4 regions of the Devosia salina genome follow, and region 4 is predicted to be linked to each of the others. Evidence: predicted binding sites of a transcription regulator. Region 4 holds the regulator's gene; each other region holds the start of a gene.

Region 1 (5,979 bases), 640 kb from region 4:
CGAGGGACGTGTAGGTCAGCGTGTTGAGCAGCCTGGTGCCGCGACCGTCGAGTTCGAAAGCGAGCTCGGCGCGATAGGCTGGGCCCATAACGCCGCCGTCGAACACTTCCTGGCTGTCGATATAGCGGATGGCGTCGATCTGGCTGATGTCGCCCGAGACCGCGAGGAAGCCCTCGCCACCGGGGCCGTGCCACTCGAAGCGATAGGAGCCGCCCGGACGGGCATCATAGGCGCAAACCGGCATGGTCCAGCCGTCGGGGCCGGTCAGCCAGCGGCGGATGAGGCTGGGCTGGGTGTAGCAGGCATAGACCAGATGCGGCGGCGCGGTGAAGCCGCGGGTAATGACGATCTGGGTGTCGGTAGGCGTTGTGACCGAGAGGGGATCGCCAAACTGCATCAGGAATGCTCCTAGTTTTTCCCCGCGGCGGCTTCGAGGCGCTGCAACTCGTCGAGGAGATCGTCGAGGCGGCCGAACTGGGCCTGCCAGTATCTGCGATATTCGATCAACCAGCCGGTGGCCTCTGCCAGCGGTTGGGCCTCGAGATGCACCGGCCGCTTCTGGGCGTCACGGCCGCGCGATACCAGGCCGGCCTTTTCGAGCACCTTGAGGTGCTTGGAGATGGCAGGCTGGCTCATGGCGAAGGGCTCGGCAAGGGCCATGACGGTCACATCGCCCTCCTGGGCCAGCCGCGCCAGGATGGCCCGCCGCGTGGGATCGGACAGGGCATGGAAGGTGGCGTCAAGGCGCGCCGCATTGCTCATTGCAGAGGAGTCCGTTACAAAACCATTCAGTTATTTGTACGGTTTTCGCGCTGGCCGGGTCAAGCCGTGCCGCCGGGTATGGGCGTGCCGGGGGCCAAGAGGCCCTCATCGGCCAATGTGCTCCACAGCGCGGCGGGAATGCGGATGTCCCACCAGTCGAGAATGCCGTCCAGTTCGGCCGGCGACCGGGGGCCGGGCAGCACATTGCAGACGGCCGGGTGGGTGAGGGGGAATTGCAGCGCGGCGGCGGGCAGGGGCACGTTGAACGCCTTGCACACCGCTTCGATGGCGCGAACGCGCGCGACGACATCGTCGGGGGCCTTGGCGTAGTTGAACGTGTCGCCTCCCACCAGAATGCCGGAATTGAACGGACCGCCGACCACCACCGAGGCCTTGCGCTCGATGCAGGTGGTCATGAAGGGCGCCAGGGCCGTCTGTTCGAGCAGGGTATAGCGGCCGGCCAGCAGGAACACGTCCCAGTCGCCCAGACCGAAGGCGTCCATGCACACTTCCCACTCGTTGACGCCCAGGCCAATGGCCTTGACGGTGCCGCCGTCGCGCAGCTCGCGCAGGGCCCTGTAGCCGCCGGACGCCAATTGCGCCCAGAGCGGCTTGTTGCCCTCGACGCCATGGGTCGCGGCGCCGATATCGTGGACATAGAGGATGTCCACCTTTTCAAGGCCCAGCCGCTGCAGGCTGTCTTCGTATGAGCGCAGGATGCCATCGTAGGAATAATCGTAGAGCTGGTCGAAGGGCAGGGGATCGACCCAATTGCCCTTGTCCTGCCGGTCGGGGGAGACCGGGGTGAGGCGCCGCCCCACCTTGGTGGAGATGATCGGCCGGGGGCTGGCCTCGCGTACCACCTCACCCACCAGATGTTCCGAGCGTCCCAGACCATATTGCGGCGCCGTATCGACATAGTTGATGCCCACTTCGAGGGCATGGCGCGCCGTGGCACGCGCCTGATCGGCAGGCACCGCCGAGAAGATGCCGGCCAGGCTTGCGCCGCCCAGGCCCAGCGTGGTCATCGCCAGATCGGTCTGGGCAACGCGGCGTTTCTCGAAGCTGCGCGCGGTCATGTCATCCTCCCAAATGCTTGGAAGACAACTGACATGTTAGTTGAACGGAGTAAAGACGGGAGCCGCAGATCGGGTGGCCGTCACCTGTAGCGGGACGGGACTTTTCAATCCTGCCGCCTGCGGGCGGCCCACACGATCAGCGCAATGCCCGCCAATATCGCAAACAGGACGATGGCGAAGCCGGCATAGAGCCAGAATATGTCCATGGTCAGATCTCCAGAGCGCTCCGGAGACCATAGGGCGGTACCGGCGGCGCCGCTTGACGGAAATCAAGGGCGCCGCAGGCGGCTCTAGTAAAGGCCGTTGATGATGACCGGCTTGTCCTCTTCCACCCGCACGGGATTGCGCAGGGGCAGGCCGAACTGGCTTTCCTCGATTTCGAAGACGTCATCGGGCTGGGTGGAAATGCCGTCGGCAAAGCTCAGCGTCGCCGTGCCGAACATATGCACGTGGACGTCGCCGGGCTGGCAGAACAGGTCATATTTGAAGTGGTGATATTCGAGATTGGCGATGGTGTGGCTCATATTGTCCTCGCCCGAAAGGAACGGCTTTTCCCACAGCACCTTGCCGTCGCGGAAGATGCGCGACATGCCCTCGATATGGCGCGGCAGGTTGCCCACCCGCAGTTCGGGGCCGAAGGAGCAGGCGCGCAGCTTGGAATGGGCGAGGTAGAGATAGTTGATCCGCTCGGTCACGTGATCGGAGAATTCATTGCCCAGGGCAAAGCCCAGCCGGCGCGGCTGGCCGTGCTGGTCGATGACATAGATGCCGGCGATTTCCGGCTCCTCGCCGGCATCCAGCGCGAAGGCAGGCGAGGGGATGGGATGGCCGGGATTGACCACGATATGGCCATTGCCCTTGTAGAACCATTCGGGTTGCACGCCCTTCTGGCCAGCCTCGGGCTTGCCGTTTTCCAGACCCATGCGGAACATCTTCATGCTGTCGGTCAATTCACCGGCGGGCTTTTCGCCATTGGCCTTGTGCATCGCGTCGCGCGTGGCGGCGGAGCCCAGATGGGTGAGGCCGGTGCCCGTGACATGGAGATGGGCTGCATCAGGATGGTCGATCGGGGCCAGAAGCCGACCCTCGCGGGCCAGCGCCAGCTTGTCCACGACCTCGCCCAATCCCTTGCCGTCGATGGCCGCCGAAAGACCGCCCTGGCCGGCCGCAAGCGCTTGCTGAACCAGGTCATAGACGGTGGTGACGCCGTTGACGCGGTGCGTCTGCCCCTCGCGGGTGACGGCGACGGCGCGGTTTCCCTTGTCATCGTAATACTGGATCAGGTGCATGGGGCGGTCCTTGGAAATGAAGTTGGCGCATAAAACGTCCCCGGCGCACAACTGTCCAGTCAAAAATCATACTTTTGAAGCGCTGCAGACGCGCGCGACAGAATCGCCCTATCAGCGCAGAGCGCGTCTCCGGTGTCGTTCGGGAATGTTCTCATTTTGTCCCTTGACGGGATCGAAACAAAATGAGAACAAATAAAGCACGGACAGAACACATCAGGCATCAGCCACTCTCGTTGCATGGGCCTCGGGAGCGTGAAATAAGGAGACAGCATTATGGCAGCTTCGCCGCTTCGCGTTGTTGAGGGTGGATCGATGGACAAGGACAAGGCTCTCGCAGCCGCGCTGAGCCAGATCGAGCGGAATTTCGGCAAGGGCTCGATCATGCGCCTGGGCGAAAACGCCGCCATCGAGGTCGAGGCGATCTCGACCGGTTCGCTCGGTCTCGACATCGCGCTGGGCATTGGCGGCCTGCCCAAGGGACGAATCGTCGAGATTTTCGGGCCGGAAAGCTCGGGTAAGACGACGCTGGCGCTGCATGTCATCGCCGAAGCGCAGCGCAAGGGCGGCATTTGCGCCTTTGTCGATGCCGAACATGCGCTCGACCCGGTCTATGCCCGCAAGCTGGGTGTCAATGTCGACGACCTGCTGATCTCCCAGCCCGATGCGGGCGAACAGGCCCTGGAAATCACCGATACGCTGGTGCGCTCCGGCGCCATCGACGTGCTGGTGGTGGATTCGGTGGCGGCGCTGACCCCGCGCGCCGAACTCGAGGGCGAAATGGGCGACAGCCTGCCCGGGCAGCAGGCGCGCCTGATGAGCCAGGCCATGCGCAAGCTGACCGGCTCGATTTCCAAGTCGAAATGCCTTGTCATCTTCATCAACCAGATCCGCATGAAGATCGGTGTGATGTATGGTTCGCCCGAGACCACCACGGGCGGCAATGCGCTGAAATTCTACGCCTCGGTACGCCTCGACATCCGCCGCATCGGCGCGCTCAAGGATCGCGAGGAGATCGTGGGCAACCAGACCCGCGTCAAGGTGGTCAAGAACAAGCTGGCGCCGCCGTTCCGTCAGGTCGAGTTCGACATCATGTATGGCGAGGGTATTTCCAAGACCGGCGAATTGCTCGATCTGGGCGTCAAGTCCGGCATTGTCGAGAAGTCCGGCGCCTGGTTCTCGTGGGATAGCCAGCGATTGGGCCAGGGACGCGAGAATTCCCGCCAGTTCCTCAAGGACAATCCCGAAATTGCGGCCACCATCGAGCAGGGCGTGCGCGAAAGCTCGGGCCTGCTGGGCGAAGTTCTGCTGGTTGCCGGAGGCGAGGACGACGCGAGCAGCGACGATTGATCCTCCCGATCCCATGCAGTGATTTGAGGCACCGGTTCACCGGTGCCTTTTTTCTTGTCTTCTGGACGCTGCAGGCGATGCCGCAATGCTGGACAGGTCCAAGTGCTGCGGGATAGAAAGCCCCGGAAATTAGTTCTTTGGGCGCGGACGCGCCCGCTCGCCATGAAAGCCTCTGCATGACCAGCGTAAACGACCTCCGTTCGAGCTTTACCGGCTATTTTGCCCGCAACGGCCATGAGGCCGTGTCGTCGAGCCCCCTGGTGCCGCGCAACGATCCGACGCTGATGTTCACCAATGCGGGCATGGTGCAATTCAAGAACGTCTTTACCGGCGTCGAAAAGCGCCCCTATTCCACCGCCACGACAGCGCAGAAATGCGTGCGGGCGGGTGGCAAGCACAATGACCTCGACAATGTGGGGTTCACCGCGCGGCACCACACCTTCTTTGAAATGCTGGGGAATTTCTCCTTTGGCGACTATTTCAAGGACCGGGCGATCGAACTGGCCTGGAACCTGCTGACCAAGGATTGGGGCCTGCCCAAGGAAAAGCTGATGGTCACCGTCTATCAGGACGATGACGAGGCGATGGCGTTGTGGAAGAAGATTGCCGGCCTGTCCGAGGATCGCATCGTGCGGCTCGGCGCCAAGTCGAACTTCTGGCAGATGGGCGATACGGGCCCCTGCGGACCGTGCTCGGAAATCTTCTACGACCATGGCGACAAGATCTGGGGCGGCCCTCCGGGCTCGCCGGACGAGGATGGCGATCGCTGGATCGAGATCTGGAACCTGGTGTTCATGCAGTTCGAGCAGCATGCCGACGGTTCGCGCACCGGCCTGCCGCGCCCCTCGATCGATACAGGCATGGGCCTTGAGCGCATCGCGGCGGTGATGCAGGGCGTGCACGACAATTACGACATTGACCTGTTCAAGGCGCTGATCGGCGCCGCGGCCAATGCCACCAATGCCGATGTCAATGGCCCGGGCAACCGCAGCCTCCGCGTCATTGCCGATCATTTGAGGTCGATGAGCTTCCTCATCGCCGAAGGCGTGCTGCCCTCCAATGAGGGGCGTGGCTATGTGCTGCGCCGGATCATGCGCCGCGCCATGCGCCATGCGACCCTGCTGGGTGCTTCCGAGCCGGTCATCCACAAGCTGGTGCCGACCCTGGTGCGCGAGATGGGCCAGGCCTATCCCGAACTGAGCCGCGGCGAAGCGATGATCGCCGAGACGGTGCGGCTCGAGGAGGGGCGCTTCCTCAAGACGCTGGGCCGTGGCTTGCAGATCCTGGAAGCCGAGACCGCCAATCTGGGCGAAGGCGCCGTGCTCGATGGCGCCACGGCCTTCAAGCTCTACGACACCTATGGCTTCCCGCTCGACCTGACCCAGGACGCGCTGCGTTCGCGCAACATTTCGGTGGACCAGGCCGGTTTCGACGCCGCCATGGCGCAGCAGAAGGCCGAGGCCCGCAAGAACTGGGCCGGTTCGGGCGAAGCGGCGACCGAT
Region 2 (5,979 bases), 1.1 Mb from region 4:
GGGCCATGAGCATGGCCTCATGGCTGAAGTCGGGAAATTCGGCCTCGGGGGCGAAGAGCTCCGCCGTCGCCTCCATCGCCTTGGCCTTGCGCGCCATCGCTAGCGCCCCCGCGCCAGTCCGGCCTCGAGCGCCGCCTGGTCCGATGCGAAGATATGGTGGCCGACCCTGTTGGTCTCGCCGACGAAATCGCGCAGCGCCTTGCTCGTCGCCAGGTGCTGCGAGATATCGCCAAGGATGGCGAGCCGCATCTGATAGTTTTGCAGCTTCTGGAAGAAGTGACCGGCCTGTCGCGTGCTGAGATCGAAGAAGCCCGGGGCGAAGCGCTCCGCCGGCACCACGAGCATTTCCGCTTCCGTGCCATAGATTTCGCCCAGCAGATCGAGTGCATCCTGTTCGGCACTGAGATGGCTTCCCTCGTGGGAAACGAAATACACCGTGATCCCGTTGATGATCTGTGTCGTCATCGCGGTCCGTCTTCCCCTTCGCCTTCGGTCGATCAACCCACTGACTGGATCCCGACCGTGTCGGAATGAAGGTATCCCCTGTTCGTCGTCACGCTTGTGCTGATACAAGAGTCTCAGCCGGGGGGCAAAGGCGAGAGAGACTTTGATGCGCAAAGCAACCAGCCTGGCGGCATTTCTGCTGCTGACCGGTGCCGTTTCGGCCGAACCCTTCCATCATCCCTATGGCGAATGGCGTGAGTATAATCGCGACTGGCTGGCGGCCTGCCCCGATGCCATCAACGAGGACGCGGGCGACTTTTATGGCTATTCGTGCTTTGCCAGCACCGGCAGCCAGGAGCTGAACGGCGCCAATCTGCCGGCCTATAAGCTGACGCTGATCCGCAACCGGCTCGATGGCACGCTGGACCTGGCCATCACTGTTTCGCCCGATCGGGGCGAATATGACCCGGCCCGGCCGATCACGCTGCAATTCGGTGGCGAGCCACCCATCAGCCTCGCCATGGGCACCGGCATCGAAACCCGGTTCAACACCATCAACCAGTTCTTTATCGCCGATCCCGTCCAGCGCGATTCCATCATCGAGACGATGAAGGAGCGCAATGCGGTGACCCTCTCGGTGCCGCTTGCCGGACAGGACGAGCCGGTCAAGACCTGGCTGTCCCTGCGCGGCGTGCTGGCCTCGCTCGATTTCATGGCGACCTATGCCCGCAAGGTGGCGCAGTATTAGCCTGCTCGCGGGAACCTCTGGAGCATTTCAAACTCAGGCGCGCGGTTCCATCGCCTCCCTCCCCCTTGAGGGGAGGGAATGAGGGTGGGGGGTCTATCGGTTCTTCGCTGAGTCACCCCCACCCCAGCACCGCTACGGCCCAATGGGCCGAGCTTTGCTACCCTCCCCTCAAGGGGGAGGGAGGCCAAGGAGCCGCGAGTCCAGAGAATGGTGAAACGCCGCTAGAACAGGCTCATCTGCGGACTGTCGACCTTGGGTGCCTCGAACAGATCGGCGCGCAGCGGCGGCAGCTTGGCGTCGAGCCCATAGCGTTCACGGGCCTTTTCGAAGCGCTGGCGCAACAGCGTCGCATAGGGACCTTCCCCGGTCATGCGCGTGCCCCAGCGCGAGTCGTAATCCTTGCCGCCTCTGGTGTCCCGCACCAGCGAGAGCACATGGCGCACCCGGTCGGGGAAATGCCGGAGCAGCCATTCGCGAAACACGTCGCGCACCTCTCCGGGCAGACGCAGGAGGATCATCGAGGCGCTGATGGCGCCCTGGGCCTTGCCGGCATCGAGGATGCGTTCGAGCTCCATGTCGTTGATGGCCGGGATCATCGGCGAGGCAAAGATGGCGGTGGGCACGCCGGCCTCGGAAAGCAGCCGGATCGCTTCGAGCCGCCGCGCCGGCGAGGACGCACGTGGCTCCATCTTGCGGCTGAGCTTATGGTCCATCGAGGTGACCGACAGCGCCACCTTGACCAGCCCAAGCTTGGCCAGTTCGGTGAGAAGATCGAGGTCGCGAATGATCAGCGCCGACTTGGTGGTGATCATCACCGGATGGCGAGTTTCCAGCATCACCTCGAGGATGCCGCGGGTCAGCTTGTGCGTGCGCTCGGCCGGCTGGTAGGGGTCCGTATTGGTGCCCATGGCGATGGGCTTGGGCCGGTAGTTCCGGGCCGCCAGTTCGGCGCGCAGCGCCTCCACGGCATTGGCCTTGACATAGATGTCGCGTTCGAAATCGATCCCCGCCGAATGCCCGAGATAGGCATGGGTCGGCCGGGCGAAACAATATGAGCAGCCATGCTCGCAGCCGCGATAGGCGTTGATCGAGCGCTCGAACCCGATATCCGGGCTGTCATTGGTGGTGATGATGGTCTTGGCGCGCTCGACATGTTCGATGGTTTCGAACACCGGCATCGGCTCGACGCTGCCCCAGCCATCGTCGAAGCTGTCGCGCTGATGCACCTCGAAGCGGCCTGAGCGATTGGTCTGGGCGCCGCGTCCGCGAATGCGGTCGGGCTGCACCAGTTCGCGCCGCGCCAGATCGGCGTCGCGGCTGCGGCTCAAGCGTTCGAGGGCTTCGAAAGAGGGGGCCTGATAGAGGGCCATTGTCCTGTCTCCTGGCAAGGCGCGGAAGGAGAATCGGCTTTCCTCCAACGCCTGCAAATGCTATCAGCAAGATAGGAACAGAACAAGAACATACAAGCGCCGCCGCGCCGTGTTGAACCTGATATCGGCATGACGCCCATGCATTACAAGACTTTACGAACGCCTCTCGCGGGCGTAGAGAACCGCGCTCAGCCCGGCCCTGCGCTTTTTTAGATGACGCCTATCCGCCCCTCTCTCGTTGGGGAGTGGCGCGGTCGCAAATCACTTTTTGCTGCTGACAGTCTCTGTCGCAGAAAATTCGGAAACCCCGTGTCGAAAGCTGACGGCCCGCACCGTCGCATGGGCGACACGCTGTTTTTTACGAGGGATATGAGATGACAATGGATGCCACCATGGATGCCGCCGCCGTGCCCGAAAGCGCGCCGCACCATCCCGCCAATGCCGCACGCAACAGGCTGGTCATCGCCATCCTGCTGGTGTCCACCTTCGTGGTGTTTCTCAACGAAACCATCATGAGCGTCGCCATCCCGCATCTGATGAACGATCTCGGTGTGGCCGCCAGCGCCGCCCAGTGGCTGACCACCGCGTTCCTCCTGACCATGGCCGTGGTGATCCCGATCACCGGCTTCCTGCTGCAGCGGCTCAACACGCGCCCGATCTTCCTGCTGGCGATTTCCATCTTCACCGCCGGCACGCTGGTCTGTGCGCTCTCGCCTGGCCTTGAACTGCTGGTCGTGGGCCGCGTCATCCAGGCGGTCGGTACCGCCATCATGATGCCGCTGCTGATGACCACGGTGATGACGCTGGTGCCGCCCGAGGCACGCGGCAAGACCATGGGCAATATCTCCATCGTCATGTCGGTGGCTCCGGCCATCGGCCCGACGATCGGCGGGTTCATCCTCGCCAATTTCGACTGGCGGTTCATGTTCTATTTCACCCTGCCCATCGCTCTTGGTGCGCTGCTGCTGGGCGCGACCCGCATCCGCAACGTCTCCACCCCGCGCTATGCGCCGCTGGACTATCTGTCCGTGGTGCTCTCGGCGTTGGCCTTTGGCGGGCTGGTCTATGGCCTGTCCGGGTTCGGCGAGAGCTTTGCCCATCCCGATGAGCCCACTGCCCTTCCGCTCTGGGTGCCGATCGCGGTCGGTGTCGTGGCCATGGCCGTCTTCGTGTGGCGCCAGCTGGTGCTGCAGCGTGACAACAAGGCGCTGCTCGACCTGCGCGTCTTCCAGTCGCGCAATTACACCGTCTCGGTGACCATGATGCTGGTCGCCATGATGGCGCTGTTCGGCACGGTGATCCTGCTGCCCATCTACACCCAGAACGTGGTTGGGCTCGATACGCTGCAGACCGGCCTGCTGCTGCTGCCCGGCGGTCTCATCATGGGCCTGCTCGGCCCGGTGGTCGGGCGTCTGTTCGATCGCGTCGGCCCGACCGTGCTGGCCGTGCCCGGTGCGATCCTGGTCTCGGCGGTGCTCTGGGCGCTGACCATGGTGGGGCAGGATACCTCGCCCTGGGCGCTGCTGGCCGGTCACGTGGTGCTGAGCGTCGGCCTGGCGCTGATCTTCACACCGGTCTTCACCTCGTCCATGGGCTCGGTGCGCATGGAGCTCTATTCGCATGCTTCGGCCGTGCTGGGCTCGATCCAGCAGCTGGCCGGCGCGGCGGGCATTGCGCTCTTCATCGCGCTGATGACCATCCGCACTGCGGCCCTGGCTGCCGAAGGCGTGGTACCCGTCGAGGCCCTGGCCGGCGGCATCCGTGCGGCCTTCCTGGTCGGGGCGATCATCTCGCTCTTTGCCGTGGTCACCGCCTTCTTCATCCGCAAGCCCGAAGGCGGCATGCCGGGACATGGCGGGCACTGAGCCCGTACCAGACGCGAAAAGAAAAGGCGCCGGAGCAATCCGGCGCCTTTTTCGTCTCTATCTCATTGTCTGTCGCGCTTTCGAACCGCAAAAACGCTCTATCGCTCGTCGAGCCGGGGCATCAACTCGACGAAATTGCACGGCTTGTGCCGGTAATCGAGCTGGTGGGTGAGGATGCCTTCCCAGGCATCGCGGCAGGCGCCGCGCGAGCCGGGCAGACAGAAGACGAAAGTGGTGCCGATCAATCCCGCCGTGGCGCGTGACTGCAGCGACGACGTGCCGACGGTGGTCGCCGAATATTGGTGGAACAGCACCGAAAAGCCTTCCATGCGCTTGTCGAACAGCGGTTCGATGGCTTCGGGCGTCACGTCGCGGCCGGAAAAGCCGGTGCCGCCTGTTGTGAGGATGACATCGACCTTGGGATCGGCGACATAGGCCTGCACGGCCGCGCGGATCAGTTGGATGTCGTCGCGCACCACCTGCCGCTCGAAACATTTGTGGCCATCGGCCTCCAGCAGCGATTTCAGCAGCGCCCCGCCGGTATCGGTTTCGAGCGTCCGTGTGTCGGACACGGCGATGACGGCAATCGACAGGGGCTTGAACGCCCGGTCCTCAAATCTTGCCGTCTTGAACATTCTGCCCGTCCTCTGCCGTTTCGATCAATTCGTCCGGTACAGGCGCCTCGCGCTGAACCGGAATATCGTCGGCATCACTATCAGCGCGCGGATCGAGAACAAAGCTTTCCGGCGTCACCTGCTTGTCGCTCATCGGCTGGAACGGCGCCCGCTCGGCCGCGTCACGGCTCTTGCGCACGCGCATGCGCAGATAGGCCGTGCCAGCCAGAGCGCCGTGGAAGGTGGCGGTAACCACGAACAGGCCGACCGGATGCCAGGCACCCATGATGAGGGAGGCGACGGCCGGGCCGATGGCCAGCCCCACGCCGAGGATGAGCAGCATGCCCCCGGCAATCTTGGCGAAGTCGCCATCGCGGGCAAAGTCATTGGCATGGGCCACGGCCACGGCATAGATGGGGTTGGCGGCAAAGCCATAGGCGGCAAACAGCACATACATGCCCCAGCCGGCCCCGGGATTGATCAGCGCGGTGAGCGCGCCGACTACCGCGGCGGTCCCCGACAGCCCGATCAGCACCAGCCTTCGGTCGATGCGGTCCGAGAGCCGTCCGAACGGCACCTGCGCCACGGCACCGAGAATGGCGGCCACGGCGAACAGCAAGGCAATGCCGCTCGCATCCAGACCCTGCTCATAGCCATAGACCGGCGCCAGCGTGCCGAAGGCGCCATTGGCCATGCCGCAGGAAAAGGCCGCAATCGCTGCCACCGGCGAAGTGCGATAGAGCAGCTTGAGATCGAGCCGCGCCGATTGCAGCGGCTTGGGCTGTGGGCTGGAAGTGAGGGCCGTGGGCAGCACCGCGCAGATGAAGCTGATGGCGCCGATGACAAACGGCAAATAACCGGCGGTGCCGGTCACCGACATGGCGATCTGCCCCAGCGTCGAAGCGGCCATGTTGATGGTCACATAGATCGAAAAGATC
Region 3 (5,979 bases), 1.3 Mb from region 4:
GCACCGGCCCCACGTAGGAAAGTCGCCGCATCCATGGCGCCCTTGCCCTCGCGCTGCACCTGGGTCAGGCGTACCGCACCCGAGCCGCAGGCAATGGTCAGGTCATCGCCGATCAGCGTGCCAGGCGCACCGGAGGCATCAGCCACAGTCGATCGCAGCGCCTTGATGCGCACCGGCTTGCCGCCCAGTTCCAGCTCGAACCAGGCTCCCGGGAAGGGCGAGAGACCGCGGATGAGGTTGTGCACCTCTTCTGCAGATTTGGAAAAATCGATCCGCGCCTCGGCCTTGTCGATCTTGGCGGCGTAGGTCTCCCCGCTTGCCGGCTGCGGCGTAAAATCGAGGCTGCCGCGCTCCAGTGCCGCCAGCGCACGCCCCATCAGGTCGGCGCCCAGCCGCATCATCTGGTCGTGCAACTCGCCGGCTGTCATGTCCGGCCCGATCGGGATGATTTCGGTCGGGCCCATGGCACCGGTGTCGAGACCCTCGTCCATCTGCATCACCACGATGCCGGTCTGCCTGTCCCCCGCCATGATGGCGCGCTGGATCGGCGCCGCGCCGCGCCAGCGCGGCAGGAGCGAACCGTGCAGGTTCAAGCAGCCATGTTCGGGCGCTTCGAGGATGGGTTTGGGCAGTATCAGGCCATAGGCGACCACAACGGCAACGTCTGCGCCGAGCGATGCAAATTGCGCCTGCTCGGCTTCGCCCTTGAGCGAGCGGGGGGTGAAGACGGGTATGCCGAAGGCCTCGGCGGTCTCGTGCACCGGGCTCTTGCGCTCGGCCTGGCCGCGGCCGGCGGGCTTGGGCGCCCGCGTATAGACGGCCACCACTTCATGCCCGGCCGAGACGATTTCGGTCAGTGTCGGAACGGAAAAATCGGGCGTGCCCATGAAGATGACGCGCATGGGGCAGGCTCCCTGTGTCCGCAGATCGATGGTGGCAGATCAGCCGGCCGCGCGCTTGGCGGCCTTGTCGAACTTCTTGATCACGCGATCGCGCTTCAAGCGGCTGAGATAGTCGATATAGAGCACGCCATCGAGGTGATCGAGTTCGTGCTGGATGCAGACGGCCAGCTTGCCCTCGGCTTCCTTGACCACTTCCTTGCCCTCGAGATCGGTATATTTCACCGTCACGTCATTGGGCCGCTCGACCTCGTAATAGAGTTCGGGGATGGACAGGCATCCTTCCTCGGTCACCTGCATCTGCTCGCCGAAATGGGTGATTTCAGGGTTGATCATCACGAGCGGGGCAGGGGGCTCGCCCTCGCCCGCCAGGTCCATCACCACGATGCGCTTCATCACACCGATCTGCGGCGCAGCCAGGCCTATACCCGGCGCGTCATACATGGTGTCCAGCATGTCCTTGGCCAGCGCCTTGATCTCGTCATCGACCTCGATGATCGGGTCGGCAACGGCGCGCAGGCGCGCATCGGGAATGATCAGAATGGGGCGAATGGCCATGTCGAAAAGTCCGGCGAAGAGTGGATTGCCCCCGATATGGCGATTTCCGGCTTCGGGGTCAACTGTGCGGGCCTTCAATCACCCGCGCATGCGGAACATTTTGCGAACAGCAGAATCGCACTAGAGTGGGCCAATGCGCGATCTCGATACCATCGTCTTCACCCTGGGTGATTTTCCCGTCACCGCCGCCATGGCGCTCTTCGCCGGTGGCGTCGTGCTGCTTGTCGCCCTTGTCGTCTGGCTGGTGCTGTCCGCCCGCGCCAATGCTGCCCGGGCCGAGCAGGCTGCGCGCGAGGCGGCGGAAGGCCTCAAGGCCAGTTTCCTCGAACAGGTCGCCACCCGCGACGGCCGCATCCGCGACCTTGAAGTGCAGGTGGAGCGAGAGCGCGAACGGGCCAGTGACCTGCTCGATGCCGAGCGCGAGAAATCGAGCGGGCTTCAGTCCGAGCTGGCGGCCATGCGCACGCGGCTCGACGAACAGGCCCGCCAGAACGAAGCAAATTTGAAGCGCTTCATGGAAGCCCGCCAGCAGATGACCGACGAGTTCAAGGCCATTGCCGGCGAGGTGCTGCAAACCCATAGCGAGACCTTCACCAAGCAGAACCGCGAGCAGGTCGACACGCTTCTGAAGCCCCTGCAGGACAAGATCACCGAGTTCCACAAGAACCTCGTGGAAGACCGCTCGGCCATGGGTGAGCGCATCCGCGCGCTGGCCGAAAGCAATCTGCAGATCACCACCGAGGCGCAGAACCTGACGCGGGCGCTGAAGGGCAATTCGCAGACCCAGGGCGCCTGGGGCGAAATGATCCTCTCCACCATTCTCGAACAATCCGGCTTGCGCGAGGGCGAGCAATATTTCACCCAGCAGAGCCATGCCGGCGAGGACGGCCAGCGGGTCCGCACCGATGTCGAAATCCTCATGCCCAATGGCGACCGGCTGGTCATCGATTCCAAGGTCTCGCTGACGGCGTTCGAGGCCTTTGTGAACAGTCCCGAGGATGACCGCGAGCAGCATCTGCGCGCCCATATCACCTCGGTGCGCGGCCATATCACCACGCTGGGCGACAAGACCTATCATCGCGCCGCCAAGTCCAGCCTCGACTATGTGATGATGTTCGTGCCCATCGAATCCGCGCTGGCCACCGCCATCCAGCACGACGCCAAGCTGGTCGAGTTCGGCATGGGCAAGGGCGTCATGCTGACGACGCCGACCACGCTGATGACCGTGCTGCGCACCGTGCGCAATGTCTGGGACATCGAAAAGCGCCATCAGAATGCCGAGGAGATCGCCGAGCGCGCCGGCCAGCTCTTCGACAAGGTGGCGGGCTTCCTTGGCACCATGGACCAGGTGGGCGATGCCATCGACAAGAGCCAGCGGGCCTATGCCAAGGCCCGGGACCAATTGACCTCCGGGCGCGGCAATGTGGTGCGTCAGGTCGAAATGCTGCGCGAACTGGGCGCCAAGTCCAGCAAACCCCTCCCCCAGGGTTGGGAAGGTGGGGCCGACGAGCCCCAGCCGGCCCTGCGGCTGGTCAAGGACGAGCCAGGCGACCTCAACTGAAAAAGCGGCATGTGATCGAACCCGCGCGGTGGTGATGCGTTCCTTCCCTGTGAAACTGCATAAGGGAGGCCGACATGGTGCAGAACCACGATCATCCGGGCAGTCTGGTGCCCCAGGAAACCAGTTTCGACAACGCCGATACGCCCGGTATCGCCCAGCCCTACAGCCAGAGCGAAATCGAGGACCTGCTTTACGGTGATGACCGCCCCGCGCGGGATCGGCTCGAGCGCCTGCGCGAAATGAGGGCCGAGGCGGCGGCGCGCGAAAGTGGCGATTTCGGCGGACAGGACCCCGTGCCCCTGCTCGAGGAACTTGATCGCGCCATCGCCGAATTGCAGCGTGATCTCGACAATACCGATGACACCGGCAATGTCGATGCGGCCATGGCATCCGATCCGGCCGACCATCTCGATGCCCTTGCACCGGACGATACCGAGGCCCGCGAAGCCCTTATCGGCGAGGACGAGTTCTATGAAGAAGATGAGGACGGCCCTGTCGACGACGACCACGTCTGGCATGGCAGCGAAGAATTCGACCCGCATCTGCACTAGGGTTGCAACGCGCTGAGAGGCCGGCTGTCACCCCACCCTCATTCCTTCTCCTCTCAAATCTCTCCACCGGAGAGATTTGCCCTTCGGGACAAGTCGAAGCCCATCAAGGGGAGGGAGGCGCAGGCCGCAATGCTGGTGTTCATCCACTCCCTCCCCCCATGTGGGGAGGGTAGTGCAGCTAGCCCCAGTGGGGCGTAGCGAAACTAGGGTGGGGGTATCTTTGTGTGGATCGAAACCGCTAGCGCAATCAGCCCGGCTAAATCACCGTCCGCGCCTTGAGCGCCTGGCTCAGCGTGCCCTCGTCGAGATAGTCCAGCTCCCCGCCCACCGGCACGCCATGGGCCAGGCGGGTCACCTTGATATTCGTGCCCGCGAGCCGGTCGGTGATGTAATGGGCGGTGGTCTGGCCTTCCACGGTGGCGTTCATCGCCAGCACGATTTCCGAATAATCATGCGCTCGCGCGATCAGCCCTTCGAGGTTGAGGTCATCCGGCCCCACCCCGTCGAGCGGCGACAGCACCCCGCCCAGCACATGATAGCGCACCTGGCCCACCCCGGCGCGCTCCAGCGCCCAGAGGTCGGCCACGTCCTCCACCACGATCAGGATGCCGCTTTCCCCACGCTGCGGATCAGCGCAGATCGAGCAGGGACTTGTCGTATCCACATTGCCGCAGACTTCGCAGCTTTTCACGGCCACGACCGCGCGGTCCAGCGCCGCTGACAGGGGCAGCATCAGCTGCTCCTTCTTCTTGATCAGGTGCAGCACCGCCCGCCGCGCCGAGCGCGGGCCAAGCCCCGGCAGGCGCGCCAGGAGCTGGATCAGCTGTTCGATTTCAGGTCCGCAGGTGGCCAATCTGGCACCAGCCTAGAACGGCAGCTTCATGCCCGGCGGAATGGGCAGGCCCGCGGTCACTTCGGCCATCTTGCGCTGCGCTTCGGCCTCGCTCTTGCCCTTGGCGTCGTTATAGGCGGCCACGATCAGGTCCTCGACCACTTCGGCATCCTCGGGCTTGAGCAGCGACGGATCGATCTTGAGCCCGCGCATGTCGCCCTTGCCGCTCAGCGACACGCTCACCATGCCGCCGCCCGAGCGCCCTTCAACCACAAGCTCGGCCAGCTCGGCCTGCATGGCCTCCATCTTGGCCTTCATCTCGCCGGCGGCCTTCATCATGCCCATGATGTCTTTCATTCGTCGTCCTCTTCAAGTGGGGGTGGCGCCAGTTCGGCTGGTGCGGCTTCCTCGTCGCGCACCGACACGTTCACCAGCTTGGCCCCGGGAAATGTCTCCAATATGGCCTTGACCAGCGGATCGTCATGCGCGGCGGCGGTGGCCGCCTCCTTGCGCTGTTCCTTCTCCTGCCGGATGGTCAGACCCTCCGGCGCCTTGGTCGAGACCATCACCAGCCAGCGCTGCCCGGTCCAGGTCTGCAGCCTGGCCGAAAGCGTGGCGATGATACCCGGATCGGCACCATCGCTCAGCGCCACCTCGATGCGGCCCTGCTCGAAACTGACCGGCCGCATCTGGCTTTCCAGCGCCAGCTTCACCAGCACGTCGCGCTTCGCCGCCGCCAGCGCGATCAGGTCCTTGTAGCTGGCCACACTTGCCAGAGCCGGCTGGGCAACCGCTTGTGGCCGCGTCGCCGGAATCGCGGGCGAGGGCGGTGCGACGGCCGCAGGCGCAGGCGCCGATTGCACGGCTTCCATGCGCATGGCCGAAGCGCCGCCCGAGGGGCCGCGTGGCGGCAGTTGCGGGGCGCTCGATCCGCTGGGCAGGTTGCCCTGCTGGGTCAGCTTCGAAATCACCTCGTCCGGGCTGGGCAGGTCCGCGGCAAAGGCCAGCCGGATCAGCGTCATTTCCGCCGCCTGCAGCGCATTGCCGGCCCGCGCCGTTTCCTCATTGCCCTTGAACAGGATCTGCCAGGCGCGGGTCAGCGCCCGCATGGGCAGGCGCTGTGCGAGGTCCGCACCGCGCGTCCGCTCATCGGGCGTCAATGAGGCATCGTCGGCCGCGGCCGGCACCACCTTGATGCGGGTCACCAGATGGGTGAATTCGGCCAGGTCCGCCAGCAGGGTCTGTGGGTCGGCACCCAGGTCATAGAGTTCGCGCAGCGCTGTCAGCGCTTCGGCGATGCGGCCACCCATCAGGTCTTCGAACAGGTCGATGATCCGCGCCCGGTCGCCCAGTCCCAGCATCGCCTTCACGGTCGCCGCCGTGACCGATCCATTGCCATGGGCAATGGCCTGGTCGAGCAGCGAGAGGGAGTCGCGGGCCGATCCCTCGCCGGCGCGCACGATCATGGCCAGCGCGTCCGGTTCGAAGCCGATGCCCTCCTGCCCGAGGATTTTTTCCAGATAGGCCGACATCACCTCGGCGGGGATGCGCCGCAGGTCAAAGCGCTGGCAGCGCGAC
Region 4 (5,979 bases):
CCGCAATCTGCGCACCTTCGAGACGACGCTGGAGACCACAGTCAACCTTGCGGCCGGGGTTCCGGACAGTGTCCTGCTGGTCAGCGAGAGCGGCATCATGACCCATGAGCACGTAAAGATGCTCGACGAGCGCTGCAATGTCGGCACTTTCCTTGTCGGGGAAAGCCTGATGCGGCAGGACGATGTGGTTGCCGCCACCCGCTCCCTGCTGATGGGCGCGCCGGAAACCGTGCGCTGATGGCGGGCGGTCTCACCCATCTCAACGAAAAGGGCGAAGCCCATATCGTTGATATCGGTGACAAGGCCGTTACGCGTCGCCGGGCCGTGGCGCAGGCGCGCCTGAGCGGCGAGGCCGGAACCATCGCCACCATTCTGGGCGGCGGTCTCAAGAAGGGCGATGCCCTGGCCGTGGCGCGCATCGCCGGCATAATGGCCGCCAAGAAGACTTCGGAACTCATCCCGCTCTGCCACCCGATCCCGCTGACCAAGGTCGGCGTCCAGATCGAAGGCGACAGCGCGACGTCCATTCTCATCCTCGCCACCGCCGAGACAACGGGCCAGACTGGCGTCGAGATGGAGGCCCTGACCGCCGCGTCCACGGCGGCACTGACCCTCTACGACATGGCCAAGGCCATCGACCGCGCCATGGTGATTTCCGACCTCTGTCTCGTCGAAAAGTCAGGCGGCAAGTCGGGCGACTTCCGGCGCGAAGCATGAGCCTCTTGCCGGTCGATGAGGCGCTGAAGGCCATTCTGGCGCATATCCCGCCCGTCACGGTCGAAACGGTCACTCTGGCCGAAGCCGCTGGACGGGTTCTCGCCGAACCCCTTATTGCCCACCACGACCAGCCTCCGTTCAATGCCAGCGCCATGGATGGCTACGCCATGCGCGCCGTCGATGTCAGTGATGGCGCTTGGCTCGACGTCATCGGGACGTCCCAGGCCGGTGCCGCTTACCCCGGCGCGCTCGGGCCGGGCCAGGCCGTGCGCATCTTCACCGGTGCGCCAGTGCCGGAGGGCGCCGACACCGTCATCATGCAGGAAGAGGCGGTGCGCGAAGGGCAGAGGGTCCGCTTCACCGCCGCTGCCCGGCCCGGCCACAGCATCCGGCCCAAGGGTAACGACTTTGCAACGGGACAGGTCCTCGTCGCGGCCGGCACTCGACTGACGCCCATGCAGATCGCCGTAGCCGCGGCCGCCAATGCCGGAACGCTGGCCGTTGCGAAACGCCCACGCATCGGCCTTGTCGCCACGGGCGATGAACTGGTCCTGCCAGGCAATCCGCTCGGTCCTGACCAGATCGTGGCGTCCAACAGCTACGGCCTTGCGGCCATGCTGGCGCCCTATGCCGACACCGTCACCGACCATGGCATCGTCCCGGACGATGTCGCCCAGCTCAGGGCACAGCTATCGACCGCCTTTGCGGCGGAACCCGATATTCTCATCACGACCGGCGGTGCCTCTGTCGGTGAGCATGACCTCGTTCAGGATGTCCTCAAGGACCTTGGTGTCACGCTCGCGTTCTGGCGCATCAACATGCGGCCGGGAAAACCACTGATGTTCGGGACGCGCGGACGGACCCTCGTCTTCGGCCTGCCCGGCAATCCGGTTTCGGCCATGCTCACGGCCCTTGTCTTCATCAAGCCGGCCCTGAGGGCCTGGCTGGGCCATGCCGAACCACAGCCCTGGCGCCTGAAGCTGGCCGCGCCCACCCCGGCCAATACCGCCCGACGCCATTTCATGCGCGCGCGGCTGGTTCATGGCGCCGATGGCATGCTGGCCGATCCCATCAGCCAGACCGATAGCGGCCACACCTCGTCCCTCGCCGAAGCCGGCCTCCTGATCGTTCAGCCCGAGCATGATCCGGGCCAGCCGGCCGGCGCCATGGTCGATGCCATGCCCATCAACGCCTTCTGATTCTGACATTTTGTTCAGCACCCGTTCATTAACGGACTCCTGGACCCAAGGCATTGCAGAACATAAATGGAACATGTATGGTCGTTCCGTCTATGTTCCGATTCTGGGGTTGTGGGGCCAATGCTGACACGCAAACAACACGAGCTGCTGATGTTCATCCACGAAAGGATGAAGGAGAGCGGCATTCCCCCAAGCTTCGACGAAATGAAGGATGCCCTTGATCTGGCATCGAAATCCGGCATTCACCGGCTGATCACGGCGCTGGAGGAGCGCGGCTTCATCCGCCGCCTGCCCAACCGGGCCCGGGCGCTCGAAGTGGTCAAGCTCCCCGATTCGATGAACCCCTCGCTGGGTGGCCGCAAGGCGCGCTTCGAGCCGGCGGTCATCGAAGGCAATCTGGGCAAGGTCGCCTCCCCCCCGTCACGAAATAGTGGTGGCGGATCAGATGATTACGCCCGACCGGTCTCCATCCCCGTCATGGGCCGCATCGCCGCCGGCACGCCCATCGAAGCCATCCAGACCCATTCGCACACCATTGCCGTGCCGCCCGAAATGTTGGGCGCAGGCGAGCACTATGCCCTTGAAGTACGTGGTGATTCCATGATCGAGGCCGGCATCTTCGATGGTGACACCGTGCTCATCAAGAAGCAGGAACACGCTTCAACCGGCGAAATCATCGTGGCCCTGGTCGACGACGAGGAAGCCACCCTCAAGCGCCTGCGCCGCAAGGGTGATACGGTCGCGCTCGAAGCGGCCAACCCCGCTTACGAAACCCGCATCTTCCCGCCCGACCGGGTCAAGGTGCAGGGGCGTCTGGTGGGGCTGCTGCGGAAGTATTGAGAGTTCTTTCGCCCAAATGATAAGGCCCGCCAGATTGGCGGGCCTTCGTTTTATTCTTGTCCAGCAATGCCTTAGTGGTTGTCGCGCGGTACGCCTTCGGTCTGGGCGATGCGCTGGTACTTTTCCGCAGGTTTGAGGATGGCGCCGTCGCCAAGCTGCCCGACAATGCCGCGCTGGATTTCCTGCCAGGGCGTCTGGTGCTTGGGGAACTTGTAGCCGCCCTCGGCTTCCAGCGCGGCCCGACGGGTGGCGATCTCCTCGTCAGAGATGAGGATATTGGCCTCGCCCTTGTTGAGGTCGATACGCACGCGGTCGCCGGTCTTGAGGATGGCGAGATTGCCCCCTGCGGCCGCTTCCGGTGAGGCGTTGAGGATCGAGGGCGAACCCGAGGTACCGGACTGGCGGCCGTCGCCGATGCAGGCCAGTGACGATATACCCTTCTTGATCAGATAGGCCGGCGGCCGCATGTTCACGACCTCGGCCGCGCCCGGATAGCCGATGGGGCCTGCGCCACGCATGAACAGAAGCGTGTGCTCGTCGATTTCGAGAGAGGGGTCGTCGATGCGGTGGTGATAGTCCTCGGGACCATCGAACACCACTGCCTTGCCCTCGAACATGCCCGGATGGGCCGGGTCGGACAGATAGCGCTCGCGGAACTCGGGCGAAATCACGCTGGTCTTCATGATGGCGTTGTCGAAGAGATTGCCGCGCAGCACCAGGAAACCGGCCTCGGCCTTGAGCGGGTTGTCGAAGTGGCGGATGACCTTGTCGTCCTCGATGGGCGTCTTGGCGCAGTTCTCGCCAATGGTCTTACCGTTGACGGTCGGGGCGCCCTCATGAATGAGGCCCTTCTTCATCAGTTCGTTGACCACGGCCGGCACGCCGCCAGCATGATAGTAATCCTCGCCCAGATACTCGCCGGCGGGCTGCAAATTGACCAGCAGCGGCACCTTGTGCCCGTGTTGCTGCCACTCGTCGATATTGAGCTCGACGCCAATGTGGCGCGCTATGGCGTTGATATGGATGGGAGCATTGGTCGAGCCGCCAATGGCGGAATTGACCACAATGGCGTTGAGGAAATTCTCCTTGGTCAGGATGTCCGAGGGCTTCAAATCCTCATGCACCATCTCCACTGCCCGCTTGCCGGTGCGGTAGGCCATTTCCTGGCGATCACGGTAGGGCGCGGGAATCGCGGCGGAGCCCGGCAGCTGCATGCCGAGGGCCTCAGCCAGCGAATTCATGGTCGAGGCCGTGCCCATGGTGTTGCAGTAGCCCGTCGATGGCGCAGATGAGGCGACCAGCTCGATGAATTTGGGGTAATCGATCTCGCCGGCAGCCAGCATCTGCCGCGCCTTCCACACAATGGTGCCAGAGCCAGTACGCTCGCCCTTGTGCCAGCCGTTGAGCATGGGTCCGACCGAGAGCGCGATTGCCGGGATATTGACCGTGGCGGCACCCATCAGCATGGCCGGGGTGGTCTTGTCGCAACCAATGGTCAGCACTACGCCATCCAGCGGGTAGCCGTAGAGCACTTCCACGAGTCCAAGATAAGCAAGGTTTCGGTCAAGTCCGGCCGTGGGGCGCTTGCCAGTCTCCTGGATGGGGTGCACAGGGAACTCAATGGCGATGCCGCCCGCCTCGCGAATGCCTTCGCGCACGCGTTCGGCCAGCACCATGTGATGCCGGTTGCAGGGGCTGAGATCGGACCCCGTCTGGGCGATTCCGATGATCGGCTTGCCCGACTGCAGCTCTTCGCGCGACACGCCGAAATTCATGTAGCGCTCAAGGTAGAGTGCGGTCATGTCGGGATTGTCGGGATTGTCGAACCACGCGCGCGAGCGGAGTTTGCGGCCGCCGGCGCCGCCTTTGTCTGCAGTCATCTTGCCTGTTCCTTGCTGATCCGCCAGGGCGCGGATGTGAGGGCCTTGGTGGGGCTGTTCTAGCACGCCGGGCCGCGCTGTGAATGGGCTGGCGGTAAAAAATCATACAAATCAGTTCATGGCGCTTGCAATGCGGTGCAAATCTGGCGGAAAAGCTGACGCGGCTTACCCTGCGACGGGTGCGCGGCGGTGCCCTGCGCTATTGATGCGCCCAACAGGAATCGGTCTGGCCAGCAACAAGGCGCCGCATTAGGGTCGCGCCGCGCAGCAGGTGGAGCCGGGAGCGAGGACGAACGTGACTGAATCGATTGCATGGGTAGCCGTGGACTGGGGTACCTCCAATCTGCGGGCCTGGGGCATGTCCGAGATGGGCGCAGTCCTTGCGTCCGCAGCCTCGGACAAGGGAATGGGCAAGCTGTCGCCCCAGGAGTTTCCCACAGCCTTGGGCGACGTGTTGGCGCAGCTTTCGCCCTCCGCCGGGCGCAGGATCGAGGTGGTGGTGTGCGGCATGGCCGGGGCACGCCAGGGCTGGCTCGAAGCGCCTTATCTGGAGGCGCCCACCGATCTGGGCACCTTGGGGCGCGGCGCGGTTCACCCGCAAGTGCCGGATGGCAACGTCATCGTCTCCATCTTGCCCGGGGTCTGCCAGCGGGTCGGCGGCGAGAATGTGATGCGCGGAGAGGAGACCCAGCTTCTCGGTCTCGCTTCGGTGGTGCCCGACTATGCCGGGCTCGTCTGCATGCCCGGCACACACTCGAAGTGGGCGCGGCTCGAAGGCACGAGGATCGTCGGCTTCACCACGGCCATGACCGGGGAGCTATTCGAGTTGCTCAAGACCCATTCGGTGCTGCGGCACTCGCTCAATGGCGTCCTTGATGGTCCCGGGCGAGACGATGGCTTCCAGGCAGGCGCCAGGGATGGCCTCGACAATCCAGCAGATCTGTTGGGGCAGTTGTTCCGTGTGCGGGCCGCCGCCTTGCTCTCGGGGCGTAGCCCGGACTGGTGCGCCGGCTATCTCTCCGGCCTGTTGATTGGCACCGAGATCGCTGCGAACCGTAACCAGATCGGCACCGATCCAATTCCACTCATCGGATCGTCCGCACTCTGCGCGCTTTATGCCCGCGTGCTCGCCATGACCGGCGCCACCGGCCGCATCGTTGATTCCACCGAAGTCGTGCTCGCCGGTCTCAAGGCCGCCCGCGCTTCGATTGCCTGAGGACCTGCCAGTGTCACACCGTCATATCATCGCCATTCTGCGCGGCATCACACCGGAGGAGGCCGTTCCGGTCTGCACGGCCTTGGTAGAAGCCGGCATCACCCTTATCGAAGTGCCGCTCAATTCG

What was found. The regulator LexA, encoded in region 4, represses DNA repair genes until DNA is damaged. The targets are predictions, from matches to a motif close to TGTTCNNNNTGTGTTCNG.
Region 1: a site for LexA is predicted at 3,304-3,321, ahead of recA (recombinase RecA). Genes of this name have one in related genera too.
Region 2: a site for LexA is predicted at 2,636-2,653, ahead of K1X15_RS03135 (PA0069 family radical SAM protein). Genes of this name have one in related genera too.
Region 3: a site for LexA is predicted at 1,549-1,566, ahead of K1X15_RS02130 (DNA recombination protein RmuC). Genes of this name have one in related genera too.

The regions. Positions count from the first base shown of each region.
Region 1 is NZ_CP080590.1:2,343,712-2,349,690, reverse strand. Features, by position in the region: gene K1X15_RS11395 (SRPBCC domain-containing protein) at 1-397, opposite strand, end outside; gene K1X15_RS11390 (ArsR/SmtB family transcription factor) at 409-762, opposite strand; gene K1X15_RS11385 (aldo/keto reductase) at 822-1,841, opposite strand; gene araD1 (AraD1 family protein) at 2,132-3,130, opposite strand; gene recA (recombinase RecA) at 3,404-4,477, shown strand; gene alaS (alanine--tRNA ligase) at 4,654-5,979, shown strand, end outside.
Region 2 is NZ_CP080590.1:638,368-644,346, forward strand. Features, by position in the region: gene K1X15_RS03120 (ribonuclease HII) at 1-97, opposite strand, end outside; gene K1X15_RS03125 (DUF4180 domain-containing protein) at 100-465, opposite strand; gene K1X15_RS03130 (hypothetical protein) at 611-1,192, shown strand; gene K1X15_RS03135 (PA0069 family radical SAM protein) at 1,414-2,562, opposite strand; gene K1X15_RS03140 (MDR family MFS transporter) at 2,943-4,427, shown strand; gene moaB (molybdenum cofactor biosynthesis protein B) at 4,526-5,062, opposite strand; gene K1X15_RS03150 (MFS transporter) at 5,040-5,979, opposite strand, start outside.
Region 3 is NZ_CP080590.1:441,069-447,047, forward strand. Features, by position in the region: gene fmt (methionyl-tRNA formyltransferase) at 1-902, opposite strand, end outside; gene def (peptide deformylase) at 942-1,457, opposite strand; gene K1X15_RS02130 (DNA recombination protein RmuC) at 1,591-3,018, shown strand; gene K1X15_RS02135 (hypothetical protein) at 3,093-3,569, shown strand; gene recR (recombination mediator RecR) at 3,826-4,422, opposite strand; gene K1X15_RS02145 (YbaB/EbfC family nucleoid-associated protein) at 4,435-4,758, opposite strand; partial or broken gene K1X15_RS02150 (DNA polymerase III subunit gamma/tau) at 4,755-5,979, opposite strand, start outside.
Region 4 is NZ_CP080590.1:1,703,670-1,709,648, reverse strand. Features, by position in the region: gene trpC (indole-3-glycerol phosphate synthase TrpC) at 1-238, shown strand, start outside; gene moaC (cyclic pyranopterin monophosphate synthase MoaC) at 238-717, shown strand; gene K1X15_RS08155 (molybdopterin molybdotransferase MoeA) at 714-1,916, shown strand; gene lexA (transcriptional repressor LexA) at 2,037-2,756, shown strand; gene K1X15_RS08145 (IlvD/Edd family dehydratase) at 2,828-4,636, opposite strand; gene K1X15_RS08140 (2-dehydro-3-deoxygalactonokinase) at 4,932-5,852, shown strand; gene K1X15_RS08135 (2-dehydro-3-deoxy-6-phosphogalactonate aldolase) at 5,863-5,979, shown strand, end outside.